DNA from 3 places in the Serratia sp. Sp408 genome. Region 3 is predicted to be linked to each of the others. Evidence: predicted binding sites of a transcription regulator. Region 3 holds the regulator's gene; each other region holds the start of a gene.
The links. The regulator Fur, encoded in region 3, represses iron uptake genes when iron is present. The targets are predictions, from matches to a motif close to ATAATAATGAGAACNACTATCAA.
Positions count from the first base shown of each region.

Region 1: a site for Fur is predicted at 2,619-2,641, ahead of AC2AXP_RS14330 (Nramp family divalent metal transporter). Genes of this name have one in related genera too.
Region 2: a site for Fur is predicted at 1,233-1,255, ahead of AC2AXP_RS14270 (isochorismate synthase). Genes of this name have one in related genera too.

Region 1 is NZ_JBXUFT010000004.1:63,244-67,679, reverse strand. Features, by position in the region: gene mgrA (L-glyceraldehyde 3-phosphate reductase) at 1-669, shown strand, start outside; gene AC2AXP_RS14335 (DUF2502 domain-containing protein) at 913-1,287, shown strand; gene AC2AXP_RS14330 (Nramp family divalent metal transporter) at 1,334-2,572, opposite strand; gene AC2AXP_RS14325 (NupC/NupG family nucleoside CNT transporter) at 2,953-4,140, shown strand; tRNA gene AC2AXP_RS14320 (tRNA-Ala) at 4,333-4,408, opposite strand.
Region 2 is NZ_JBXUFT010000004.1:52,887-57,322, reverse strand. Features, by position in the region: gene AC2AXP_RS14270 (isochorismate synthase) at 1-1,196, opposite strand, end outside; gene fepB (Fe2+-enterobactin ABC transporter substrate-binding protein) at 1,399-2,352, shown strand; gene entS (enterobactin transporter EntS) at 2,431-3,675, opposite strand; gene fepD (Fe(3+)-siderophore ABC transporter permease) at 3,811-4,436, shown strand, end outside.
Region 3 is NZ_JBXUFT010000001.1:340,652-345,087, reverse strand. Features, by position in the region: gene ybfF (esterase) at 1-407, shown strand, start outside; gene ybfE (LexA regulated protein) at 658-945, shown strand; gene fldA (flavodoxin FldA) at 1,175-1,714, shown strand; gene fur (ferric iron uptake transcriptional regulator) at 2,039-2,485, shown strand; gene AC2AXP_RS01670 (beta-N-acetylhexosaminidase) at 2,686-4,436, opposite strand, start outside.

The DNA of each region.
Region 1 (4,436 bases), on a different contig from region 3:
GGCGACTGGGGTTCAAAAAAATACCTGGTCGCCAGCCTCGATCAAAGCCTGCAACGGCTGGGGCTGGATTATGTGGATATCTTTTATCATCACCGACCGGATCCCGATACGCCGCTGGAAGAAACCATGGCGGCGCTGGATTTACTGGTGCGGCAAGGCAAGGCGCTGTATGTCGGCCTGTCGAATTATCCGGCTGAACGGGCACGCGAGGCATTCGCCCTGCTGCAACAGCTTGGCACGCCCTGTGTGATCCACCAGCCCAGATACTCAATGTTCGAGCGCAGTATTGAAGCGGAGCTGCTGGACACGCTGGCTGACCATGGCGTGGGGTCCATTGCCTTTTCTCCGCTGGCGGGCGGCGTGCTGACCGACCGCTATTTGCACGGCATACCGCAAGATTCGCGGGCTGCCGGCGACAGCAAGTTCCTCCAGCCAGAGCAACTGACCGAAGAAAAGCTGGCAAAAGTGCGCCGTCTCAATGCATTGGCCGAGCAGCGTGGACAAAAGCTGTCTCAGATGGCGCTGGCCTGGGTGCTGCGTAACGATCGTGTGACCTCGGTGTTGATCGGCGCCAGTAAAACCAGCCAAATAGAAGATGCGGTCGGCATGCTGGCCAATCGCAACTTCAGCCCACAGGAAATCGCCGCAATCGACGCCATTCTTCTGTAAACGATTACACCCCGTCGTTCTAACGCCTGCCGGGGTGTGATTTTACTTTAGATAAATCTTAATTCGTTGCCACAGCGTGGTTTTCAGAATCTCCCTCAGATTCTTTATACGTCGATAGCGATAACATGCTGACAGATTAACTATAAGGCCGGTTTACCTCCCCGCAGGGCATCAAGCGAGCACAGGCTACGCGTGACGGGCATACGGGAATTTTTGCACGGTGAGCCGCCAACAGGAGAAAGCATGTTTAAACCTCTGCTACTGGCCGCTATCTTAGTGGCAACCACAGCCCCACTGGCGCAACAGGCGCAGGCCGAAGGCCTCAACATTGATTTGATGCCCGGCGTTTCATTACGCATAGGCGATCAGGATCGACGCGGCAATTATTGGGATGGCCATGACTGGCGCGATCGTGACTGGTGGGAAAACCACCGTGGGCGTTATCAGGGCGAACGCAGCCGCCGGGGATATTACTGGGACGGCTATCGCTGGCGTGACGGCGACTACTGGCGCAAAAATTACTATTACCATGATGGTCGCTATCGCAAATACGATAAGCACCATTATAAAAAGCATCATAAACACAAGCACCGTCATCACGACCACGACGACGATTAAATGCAAAAGGGCGCGATTTCGCGCCCTTTCAGCTAGCGCCAAGCGGTTAGAACAGACTGCTTACCAGCAGATAGCCATTCAGCCCCACCACGATCAATACGATCAGCCACCCGATATTCTGTATGGATCTACTGTTAACCAGATCCCCCATCAGTTCCCGGTTACCGGTGAAACGCAGCAGTGGTACCAACGCTAACGCGATACCAAAGCTCAACAACACCTGGCTGAGCACCAGGATACGCGTAGCATCCATACCCAGCAGGATCACGATAAACGACGGCAGCATGGTCACCACGCGCCGCACCCACAGTGGAATATAGAAACGCACGAACCCCTGCATGACCACCTGCCCCGCCAACGTGCCAACCACGGTGGAAGAGAGTCCCGCCGCCACCAGGCTAAGACCGAATACCGTTGCAGCGGCGTGCCCCAGCAACGGTTGCAAGGTCAGGTAGGCTTGATCAAGATCGGCGATGCCGCTATGGCCGCTAAAGTGGAATGCCGCAGCGGCGGTAGCCATCATCGCCAGGTTGACAAAACCGGCGATGGTCATGGCAATCGCCACGTCTACCTTGGTTGATGCATAACGTTCCGCCTGCGAATTTTTACCGGCGGTTTGCGTCAACGAAGAGTGCAGATAGATCACGTGCGGCATAATGGTGGCGCCAAGCACGCCGGCCGCCAGAAACACCGCATCGCCGTTAGGCAGGTCGGGAATGGCCATGCCTTTGATAAGCCCGCTCAACTGCGGCTGCGAGAATACCAGCTCGACGATGTAGGCGGCGGCAACGAACAGCAGCAGGCCGCCGATCACCAGTTCCAGCGGTTTCTGCCCACGTTTTTGCAGCATCAGGATCAGGAAGGTGGCGATACCGGTCAGCACCGCGCCTTCAAGCAGGGTGACGCCGAGCAGCAGTTTAAAGCCGATCGCCGCACCGATAAATTCGGCCAAATCCGTAGCCATGGCGATGATTTCCGCCTGAACCCAATAGGCCCATACTGCCGGCCGCGGAAAACGGTCGCGGATATGTTCGGCCAGGTTCTTGCCAGTGGCGATGCCGAGCTTGGCAGACAATAGCTGGATTAACATCGCCATGATGTTGGCCCACACCACTACCCACAACAGTTTGTAGCCAAAGGAAGCGCCGGATTGGATGTTGGTGGCAAAGTTACCGGGATCGATATAGCCGATGGCGGCGATAAACGCCGGGCCCATCAAAGAAAGTTTGATCTTCCTGGACGGGCGGTTGGTGGAGGTAGAAGTAACCGCACGGCTGTTCAACATATCGTTTAGCCCTTACTCATATTAAGCTTACCGTAATCATAACAAAATGATAATAATTATCAATTGCATTTAGAGAGGTGATGCTTATCCCTGTGATAGACGGCGACGAAGGCTTTACGAACATATCGCAGCTATTTCAACAAGTTTCTTGCCGCTGGCGTTGGCCAGAAACAGAACGAAGTACGCCTGAAAATCAAATTAGCACAAAAATGCTACCAATGGGTGAAATTATTAACATCTTGATTTGGAGTGCTTTACTGGACTACTTTAAGAAGAATCCCACTCTCAGTTTCTATATTTGCAATCGAAGTCTCGTTTTTAAACGCAGCGTTACATAGAATGACAACCGAAATTCAGCCTGCCTCAAATTTGGAGCAAACATGTCCCATATTGCGCACTTTGCGTTGGCGTTAGTGGTGGTAACGATTTTGGCATTGCTGGTATGCCGCGATCGCAAAAGCATCCGCATTCGCTATGTTATTCAATTATTGGTTATCGAAGTATTATTGGCCTACTTTTTCCTGCATTCGGAAGCGGGCCTGGGCTTCGTCAAAGGGTTCGCCGCCCTGTTTGATAAACTCCTTGGATTTGCAGGACAAGGGACTGATTTTGTCTTCGGCGGTATGGGCGACAAAGGGTTGGCGTTCTTCTTCCTGAAGGTACTGTGCCCTATCGTGTTCATTTCTGCGCTGATTGGCATACTGCAATACATCAAGGTGCTGCCATTTGTGATCCGCATCATCGGTACCGTCCTGTCCAAGGTAAACGGTATGGGCAGGCTGGAGTCATTCAACGCCGTCAGCTCACTGATTCTCGGTCAGTCGGAAAACTTTATTGCCTATAAAGACATTCTGGGCAAGATGTCGGAAAAGCGCATGTACACCATGGCGGCAACCGCGATGTCGACGGTCTCCATGTCGATCGTCGGCGCCTACATGACCATGCTGGATGCCAAATTCGTGGTAGCGGCGCTGGTGCTCAACATGTTCAGTACCTTTATCGTGCTGTCGTTGGTCAACCCGTACGACACCAGTAGCGAAGAAGAACTGCACCTCGGCAATCTGCATGAAGGCCAAAGCTTCTTTGAAATGCTGGGTGAATATATTCTGGCAGGTTTTAAAGTTGCAATAATCGTTGCCGCAATGCTGATCGGCTTTATCGCCCTGATCGCCGCACTCAACGGCCTGTTCAGCGCCATCTTCGGTCTGAGCTTCCAGGAGATCCTCGGCTACTTCTTCTATCCATTTGCCTGGATTATGGGTATCCCTAAACACGAAGCGCTGCAGGTTGGCAGCATCATGGCGACCAAACTGGTTTCCAACGAATTCGTGGCGATGATGGAATTGCAGAAAGTCTCGGCTGAACTGTCGCCACGCAGTCTGGGCATTCTGTCGGTATTCCTGGTGTCCTTCGCCAACTTCTCTTCTATCGGTATCGTTGCCGGTGCGATTAAGGGCTTGAACGAGCATCAGGGCAACGTGGTTTCGCGCTTCGGCCTGAAACTGGTGTACGGCTCTACGCTAGTGAGCATTCTGTCCGCGTCGATCGCCGGCCTGGTTCTGGGCTAAGCCTAGCCCACCGTCAAGCCTCCCATGCCGCTCAGTTGACGCTGAGCGGCATTTTTTATGCCTGTCGCAGAGGATTGAGATTCCTGAACCGTTCGGCAGGCAATGGCGCGTGATGCCATCGCGTTCCGCCAGCGTCGTGAGTCAGACAGCAGAAAAGCAAAAAGCCGACCCAGAGGTCGGCTTTTTAAATGGTGGTGGAGCTAAGCGGGATCGAACCGCTGACCTCTTGCATGCCATGCAAGCGCTCTCCCAGCTGAGCTATAGCCCCACAAAATGTGGTACGCATTAACCGGCGT
Region 2 (4,436 bases), on a different contig from region 3:
TGATTCAGGCCAAAGGCGCGCAGAATGGTGCTGAGCTTGGTGCCGGTTTCATGCCATTCGGACTCTGGTGAAGAGTCCTGCACAATGCCGGCACCGGCAAATAGGCGTACCTGATTGCCGCTGACGGTTCCGCAGCGGATGGTCACCACCCATTCACCGTTGCCCTCGGCGTCACACCAGCCAACGATGCCGCCAAATACGCCGCGATCAAACGGCTCCAGCTCGGCAATCAGGTCACGCGCCACCCGGGTCGGCGTGCCGCACAGCGCCGGCGTCGGATGCAGCAGACAGGCCAGCGACAGCGCGTTTTCCTGCCGCGGATCCACTTCGCCGTCAATCGGCGTCGACAGGTGCCACAGCGTCGTGGTACTCAACAGTTCCGGCGCGTTGGGAATATGCAGGTAACGGCAACGGCCGCTTAACGCTGCACGCATGCCTTCGGTAACAAAACGGTGCTCTTTATGGTCTTTAGTGGAGCTCAGTAACTGCTGGCTGACCTCGCGATCGCGCTGTGGATCGGCCTCGCGGCGGGCGGAGCCGGCCAGCGGATTGGAATAAAATTGCGCGCCGGTCTTACGCAGCAGCAGCTCGGGGCTGGCTCCCAGCAATGCGCCGTCTGCCAGCGGTACGTGGAAGTGAAAACCGTTCGGGTTCTGCGCAATGATGCGCGTCATCAGCGCATGGCGATCGACCGGCTGGCAGGTTTCAATCTCCAACAGGCGCGACAGCACCACCTTATCCAGCGTGCCTGCACGGGTTGCCGTCACCGCATCGCTGACCATTTGCATAAATGCTGCCTGTGCCGGCACTTCGGTTTTATGCGCGATATCCGGTGCCGCAGCGTGCTCTATCCCTTGCGCGGCCATAAAGGCATTACGATCGAACCAGCGGGTTTGGCGAGGGATAAACAACGACGACGGCTGTCGGGTATCGAACGGGATGGCGCCACACAGCACCGGCTGCTTGATGCCCGCCAGCCGAGCTTCGTCAAAGGCATGGCGCACCACCTGCTGAAATTCGCCGTTCACGTCGTCGCCACCCACCGCCGGCAAACTGACTTTGGCAAAACACCCCTGAGTGCTCAGGCTGCGGAAAGGAGAAGTGAAAAAGAAACCGGCAGCGAGATCCGGCGGTAGGTAACCCCCTTCACTGCTGTGCGATTGCATGTTTTTGGCACCATTCATGGCTGTATCCATCGGTACGCCCTCTATTGTTTGCTAATAATAACCAATATAATAATGATTATCATTTATGTTTACGGGCGCTAAATTACCCTCCGGATTTTACTATGTCAATAAACGTAAACACTTCTTTCCCATCACAATCATGGTATAAACAGTGTGGCATTAGCTAGATAAATGATAAGCATTAGTATTTAATCGACAGGAACACGCCGACATGAAGAATATCCTGCTTTTGGGGCTGGCCTTATTCGCCTTCACCGCTGCGCACGCCGCCTCTCCCCAGTGGCCGCGCACCATTGACACTGCCCATGGCGTCGTCACTCTCTCACAGGCACCAACGCGCATTGTCTCGACCAGCGTTACGGTCACCGGTACCCTGCTGGCGATTGGCGCGCCGGTGATCGCCAGTGGCGCCACCAGCCCCAACGGTAAGCTGGCCGACCAACAAGGCTTCTTCCGGCAATGGGGGGATATCGCCGCACAGCGCGGTGTCAAACGCCTGTATATCGGCGAACCCAACGCCGAAGCGATAGCCGGCGAAGCGCCGGATCTGATCGTGATGTCCGCCACCGGCGGCGATTCCGCCCTGCGCTTATACGATCAGTTATCGGCCATCGCGCCGGTGCTGGTGGTCAATTATGATGACAAAAGCTGGCAGCAACTGGCTACAGACCTGGGCTATGCCACCGGGCGCGACGCCGAGGCTGCCAAGCTGACCGCCGATTTCGCCGCGCGCGAGCAAGCGCTGAAACAGCGGATGACCTTGCCGCCGCAGCCGGTCAGCGCATTGGTGTTTCGCCACGACGGCAAGGCCGCCAACCTGTGGACCGCCGAGTCATCGCAGGGTGAAATGCTGCAACAACTGGGCTTCACGCTGGCACAGCCACCGTCCAACGTCCACGGCAGCACCAGCCAGGGCGTGCGCAAGGACATTATTCAACTGAGCGGGGAAAATCTCGCGGGTAGTCTTAACGGCCAAACGCTGTTGCTGTTCGCCAACGATGACGGCGACGCCGAGCGCTTGATGGCAAATACCTTCCTGACGCACCTGCCTGCGGTGCAAAACAAGCGGGTCTACGCGCTGGGCAATGATACCTTTCGTCTGGATTACTACAGCGCCAGCAACTTGCTGACGCGATTAGAAAAACTGTTCATCCACTCACGTTAGCCAGACTGGCGGGTAGCGCCCGAATCGCCTTGCCGTCAGGCGATTCGGGCTATCCGGCGCAGCTTGAGCTCGCTGACATCAGGCTTGCGTCACCTGCGGTTTGTCGAGCGTCACCAGACGTAATCCACGCATGGCGAACACCAGCAGCACGCCGAGCACCGCGGCGCCAAAGCCAAAGCTGGTCGAGGTCATCGCCGGCAACATATACGCTCCCATCGCCCCCAGCAGCAACGCGCCCAGGGCATCACCCACCACGTTCTGCGCGGTCCACAGCCCATTGATGCGCCCGAGGAAGGCGTCCGGCGTCAGGCTCTGGATCAGCCCGTATTGCAGCAGCGAATTCACCGCGCTCAGGTAACCGAATGCCACCAGGCACGCCAGCGCCGCCCCGTACCACGGCATCAAACCAAACAAACCAATGGCGACGAACGCCGCTATCGCAGTCATCAGCATCATCCAGCCAGGCCGTGCCAGATGCGCCACCCGACCGCTGGTAAAGGCGCCAATCGCCGCGCCGAGCGGTACCGCCGCATACATCAGGCCCAGGCTGGAAGCGCCGACCAGCCAGTCGCCCGCCAGCGCCGGGTAGAGGATACGCACCGCACTGGCCATGGTCAGCAGCGCGCCGATCAGCGCCACCATACCGATCACTTTATTCTGGAACAGAAAGGCAAAGCCACCTGCCAGCGCTTTCAGCGGGTGCTCGCGCGGCTGTGGCGGCGGCATCAGCTGCGGCAGGCGTAGCAGTGGCACCAGCGTCAGCAAGGTGCCCAACGCTGCCAGACCGTAGTTCCACGCCACGCCGGCATGGGCTATCACCAACCCGCCCACCGCCGGCGACAGGATCGATCCAAAACGCACCGTCAGCATACTGATGGCGCCGGCCTGGACAATGTTTTCCCGCCCAACCAACGCCGGTGTCGCAGCCAGCAGCGCCGTCACGCCGACGGCGCCAAAGAAGCCATCCCACACCGATAACAGATAGATCGCCACCAGCGATGGGGTTGGCAATGCGGCATTGATGCACATGCCGACAAAGCCGATGCCACAGGTTGAACGCGCAAACAGGATCAGGCGACGGCGTTCGTAGCGATCCGCCAGTACACCGCCCATCAACAGCCCGGCAAACATGCCGCTGCCGGCCAAGGTAACCGCCAGACCGACCAGCAGCGTTGAGCCGGTCAACGCCTGAATCTGCACCGGTATCGCGATGGCCATCAATCCCAACGCCAAAATGGAAATAAAACGTGCGCAGAACACGGCACGGAACGCCCGATTGGTCTTGAGCAGACCAAAATCAAGCAAAATCGAGGGCTTACTCATTTGTCTATCACCACAACTTTTAAAAGGGATTGCGTGCTTGCTGCTGCATTGCGCCAGCGAGTCATGCTACCATAGATGAATACAATCAATAATGATAATAAATATCATTTATATTCAATTGAATAATGGGTTGCCATGTTCCGGCTTACACACAATGGTTCGCACTCCTCACATCCCTCGCAGGAGCGCCTGATATTCGGCACCACACGCGCTTTCCGCCGCAGGCTGTACGGCCTGGTACTGGCATTACTGACGCTATTGCTGATGATGGCGCTCAGCCTGTCGCTGGGCGCAAAGCCAATTCCCTTCACTACCGTGCTGCAGGCCCTCAATGGCCAATGCAGCGGCGTCGACTGCACGATCGTCACCAATGCACGACTGCCGCGCACGCTGGTGGGGCTGTTGGCCGGTATCGCGCTCGGGCTGGCCGGCGCGCTGATGCAAACCCTGACGCGCAACCCGCTGGCCGACCCTGGCATTCTCGGCGTTAATGCCGGTGCCGGCTTTGCCGTGGTGCTCGGCATTACGCTGTTTGGCGCCGCCGACATCGACCAATACCTGTGGTTCGCCTTTGCCGGCGCGCTGGGCGCGACGCTCTTGGTGGCGCTGGTCGGCGCGCTGGGGCGTAGTACATTGAACCCGATTCGCCTGACGCTGGCAGGCGTCGCGCTCGGCGCGGTGCTGGAAGGCATGACCTCCGGCATTGCGCTGCTCAACCCTCAAACGTTCGATCAACTGCGCTTCTGGCAGGCCGGTTCGCT
Region 3 (4,436 bases):
CCCGACACCATGATGAAATCTTCGCCGCCTTGCAGGCAGTGAGCGCCGCCGGCATGACTCAGCGTCAGCAGGCGGCGGCGCTGATGCGCACCATGCTGGATGAAGAAGGGGTGATTCAGTTTCTGCTGAAATCGTTCCATCAGGGCGAATGGCGTTTCAACCTGCCGGTGCTGATCGAGCAATATGAAACCATCATTGGCTGGCAACCGGTGCCGGCCTGGCCGCAGCCGATTCTGTTTATTCGTGGCGGGCTGTCGCCTTACGTAAAAAACGACTACCGCGACGACATCGCCCGCCAGTTCCCGCAGGCACGGGCGTATGAAGTGGCTGGCAGTGGCCACTGGGTACACGCCGAGAAACCGGATGCGGTACTGCGTGCCATTCATCGCTTCATCGACCAGGCCTGACGGCCAGTTGGCGAAAAAACGCGCTAAAGATAACGGCTTAGCGCGTTTGCAACGCAGTAAAGCATTGTCGTTGCTCCATCTGCTGGGGTAATATGGCGCGCTATAATTTTGCCGCCGTCGCCAGCGTGGTGTAAAACGCCGGAATGGGGGCAAATTTGGGTTAGGTTTTATCGACCTGAACTGTATTAACCGAACCGTCCGGAAGCGTGAAACGCTTTTTGATGCAAACTCCCTTGCAGTACCGCTACCTATGGCAAAAGAACAAACGGATCGCACGACGCTGGATCTGTTCGCAGATGAACGCCGTCCGGGGCGCCCGAAAACCAACCCGCTATCCCGTGATGAACAGCTTAGAATCAATAAGCGGAATCAGCTACGGCGCGATAAAGTACGTGGTTTGCGGCGTGTGGAGCTGAAAATCAACGCGGATGCGGTGGACGCTCTGAACAAACTGGCGGAACAGCGTAATATCAGTCGCAGCGAGCTCATTGAGCAAATGCTGCTGGCGCAACTGGCGGAAGAACAGCCAGAACAATGATCTTATCAGCCGCACGCGCGGCGCGGCGTTAAGGATGACGCCGGATCAACTCCGCATTTTATTCTTCGGGCATCGCATAAACGCGATAAAACCCCGGGGCAAATTTCTGGCATGATACGCGTTTAGCGGTGGGAGCTGGCTCCTCACCATGGCGATATTTTAAACGATACCGGTGCGAAAGCCGGGCGTCGAGTATTGTAATTAATTGAATTTAAAGGTTATACGCGATATGGCTAACGTAGGCATTTTCTTTGGCAGCGACACCGGCAATACCGAAAACATTGCCAAGATGATCCAAAAACTTCTTCGTCAGAGCTTTGGCGACGATGTGGCTGAGGTGCATGACATTGCCAAAAGCAGCAAAGAAGATCTGGACGCATTCGACATTCTGCTGCTCGGTATCCCAACCTGGTATTACGGTGAAGCACAATGTGACTGGGACGACTTTTTCCCTACGCTGGAAGAAATAGACTTCAATGGCAAACTGGTCGCGCTGTTCGGCTGCGGCGATCAGGAAGATTACGCGGAATATTTCTGTGATGCGATGGGGACCATTCGTGACATCATCGAACCTCGCGGCGCAGCGATTGTCGGCCACTGGCCAACCAAAGGCTATCATTTCGAAGCCTCCAAGGGTCTGGCAGACGACGATCACTTTATCGGCCTGGCGATTGACGAAGATCGCCAACCCGAACTGACCGACGAACGCGTGCAGGGCTGGGTGGCGCAAATCAGCGCAGAGCTGAGCCTGGCAGACATCGTAGGTTAAGCAGCGGTTATTTCCCCGCCGTTCAAGGCCCTGCGAGACGCATGATTAACGCAGGGCCGTTATCGACATCACGGATTGAAGCGATAGAAGCTACAAAATTGTAACTTCCCCCCTCGTCACGGTAGACTGCGGTTCGGTTTATCCCACCCATCAAGATGTTACATGTGTGACATGTAACGGTGCGAATATATCTTTGTTAACAACCGGCGGTTTCCATTTAGGTCAACCGGTTCTATAATGAGACGCAATAAATTCTTTGTGCCGACCGATGCCATAGGCAAAAATGCCTCAACTTGATTAGCATAGTAACAGGACTGAATCCGCATGACTGACAACAATACCGCATTAAAGAAGGCCGGCTTAAAAGTCACGCTTCCGCGACTCAAAATCCTGGAAGTACTGCAAGATCCGGCTTGCCATCACGTCAGTGCGGAAGATTTGTACAAGAAACTGATTGATATGGGCGAAGAAATTGGTCTGGCGACGGTTTACCGCGTACTGAACCAATTTGACGACGCCGGGATTGTCACCCGTCATAATTTCGAAGGCGGCAAATCAGTATTCGAACTGACTCAGCAGCACCATCACGATCACCTGATTTGCCTGGACTGCGGCAAAGTGATCGAATTCAGCGATGAATCCATCGAAGCGCGTCAGCGTGACATTGCCAAACAGCACGGCATCAAACTCACCAACCACAGCCTGTACCTGTACGGTCATTGCGCCATCGGTGATTGCCGCGAAGACGATACGCTGCACGACAAAAAATAATGCTGATGCATTAATAAGCAAGGAACCGCCAGACGGCGGTTTTTTTATGCCTGTCAGACAGGCAAAAAAATCCCCGGACGCGCCGGGGAAATCATGTCACAAAAGATAACAATGCAGCGGCAAACCACCTCTTTCATCAGGGTATTACCCCCTCCACACCCCAAACGCCCCGCCGCCGACACGCAGCGAGGCATTGGTCACTACGCCTGCACCGGTTCCGCACGGCTAAAGCGCTTGCCGTCAGGGCTGACCGCGCGAATTTGCACCTCGCCGGCTACTGCCGGCTTGGCGCTGTCATCATAGCGTTGCCACTGTTTGCCACCGTCGGTGGAATACTCGATAGCCAGTCCCGGCAAAGCAATATTGGCCTCCAGCTTGCCGTTGACGATCCGCGCACCTGGCACCGGCAGGCGGTATTTTACCCCGCCTTTATCCAGCTTGCCCAACTCGCGCTGCCCCAGCAGGTTGGCAAACCGCAGCCAGTCCTGCTGCAACTTTTTGTCATCGACCAAGTGGGTTTCCCCGCCCTTGTATTCTCGACCTGCCTTATAGTCCTGTTCCCAGCTGGCGCGGTGCCAGGCTCGTTCCGCCACCGACAGCGAGCGCGGGAACATCATATATTCCATTTGCGGATCGGTGCGCACCACTTCACTCCACAGCTGGGCGGAAAGGCCATAGGCGCCCGGCCACGGTTTATCGCTCTTGGCGGTGAAATAGTTGCCATCGCGATCCACCGACGTTTCAGCGTTCTGCGGCATGTTATCCGGTGCAAAGCTGAATATTTTGCGCTCATCACTGAAGCGGGTGCCCCAGTAATAGCCGCTTTCGTTTGGATTGACCTCATACGGGAAGTCCAGATAGACGTAGTCGGGGTTGGAAACCACCACTTCGTAACCCTTGTTGGCCCAGTCATTTACCGAATCGAACCCGCCCCAGTACAGGGTATCCCAGAAGTTGACGCCAACGCGCGCCGTGGCAAACGCCTTGGCGTCTTTGGCATCCTTCAAGCCATCCTGCCAGGCCTGCATTCTGTCGATGCCGTGCGCTTTAACCAGTTTGCTGACTTCCTGACCGAAGTAGCTCGGCAAGTGTTCCATGTCGGCAACCTTGCCCTGCTTGATCATCTGTTGGCAAACCTGCGACTTGGCCCACGGTTTGTCTTCTTTGCTCAGATCGAGCATGCCTTTGCCCGGTTCTGGCTGTTTGATGTCGGTATAACCGGCGCCCAGACGGATGTTCTTGGCTTCATCGCCGCCAAAGTGCCAGGTTTTCAGCGGTTGACCGGCTTCCTTATGCATTTGGGCAATTTCACCGATCACCTTGTCGACAAAGCGGGTTGATGAATCCAGGCACGGGTTCAGATAACTCTGGCGATTGAAGAATTGCACCGAGGTAGTATTGGAGCTGTCGGTAGGATCCAGCAGACGGAACTCCTCGGCCTCTTTTTGCTTACCTTCGGCAAGCAGTTTCTTATAACGCGCTTCCATGGATATCACCGCCGCACGCGCGTGCGCCGGCATATCGACCTCCGGGATCACTTCAATCTGGCGTGCCTGGGCGTATTTGATGATGTCGATATAGTCCTGACGGCTGAAGAAACCACCGTAAACCTCTGGCCCCTGACCGTACTGCGGCAACAGGCAGGTTGTTTCGCTCAGGTCATGGCAGCGTTGGCCGCCGATCTCGGTCAGCTCCGGCAGGCCGGGGATCTCGATGCGCCAGCCTTCATCATCGGTCAGGTGGAAGTGGAACTTGTTCAGCTTATAGGCCGCCATCTGATCCAGCAGACGCAGCACCGCATCCTTGTGGTGGAAGTTGCGCGCAACGTCGAGGAACAGGCCACGGTATTCAAAGCGCGGCGCATCTTTAACATCCAGCGTGGCGATTTTCTTGTCGCCTGTGGTCGGGATCAGCGACAGAATCGATTGCAGGCCATGGAACACCCCAGCCT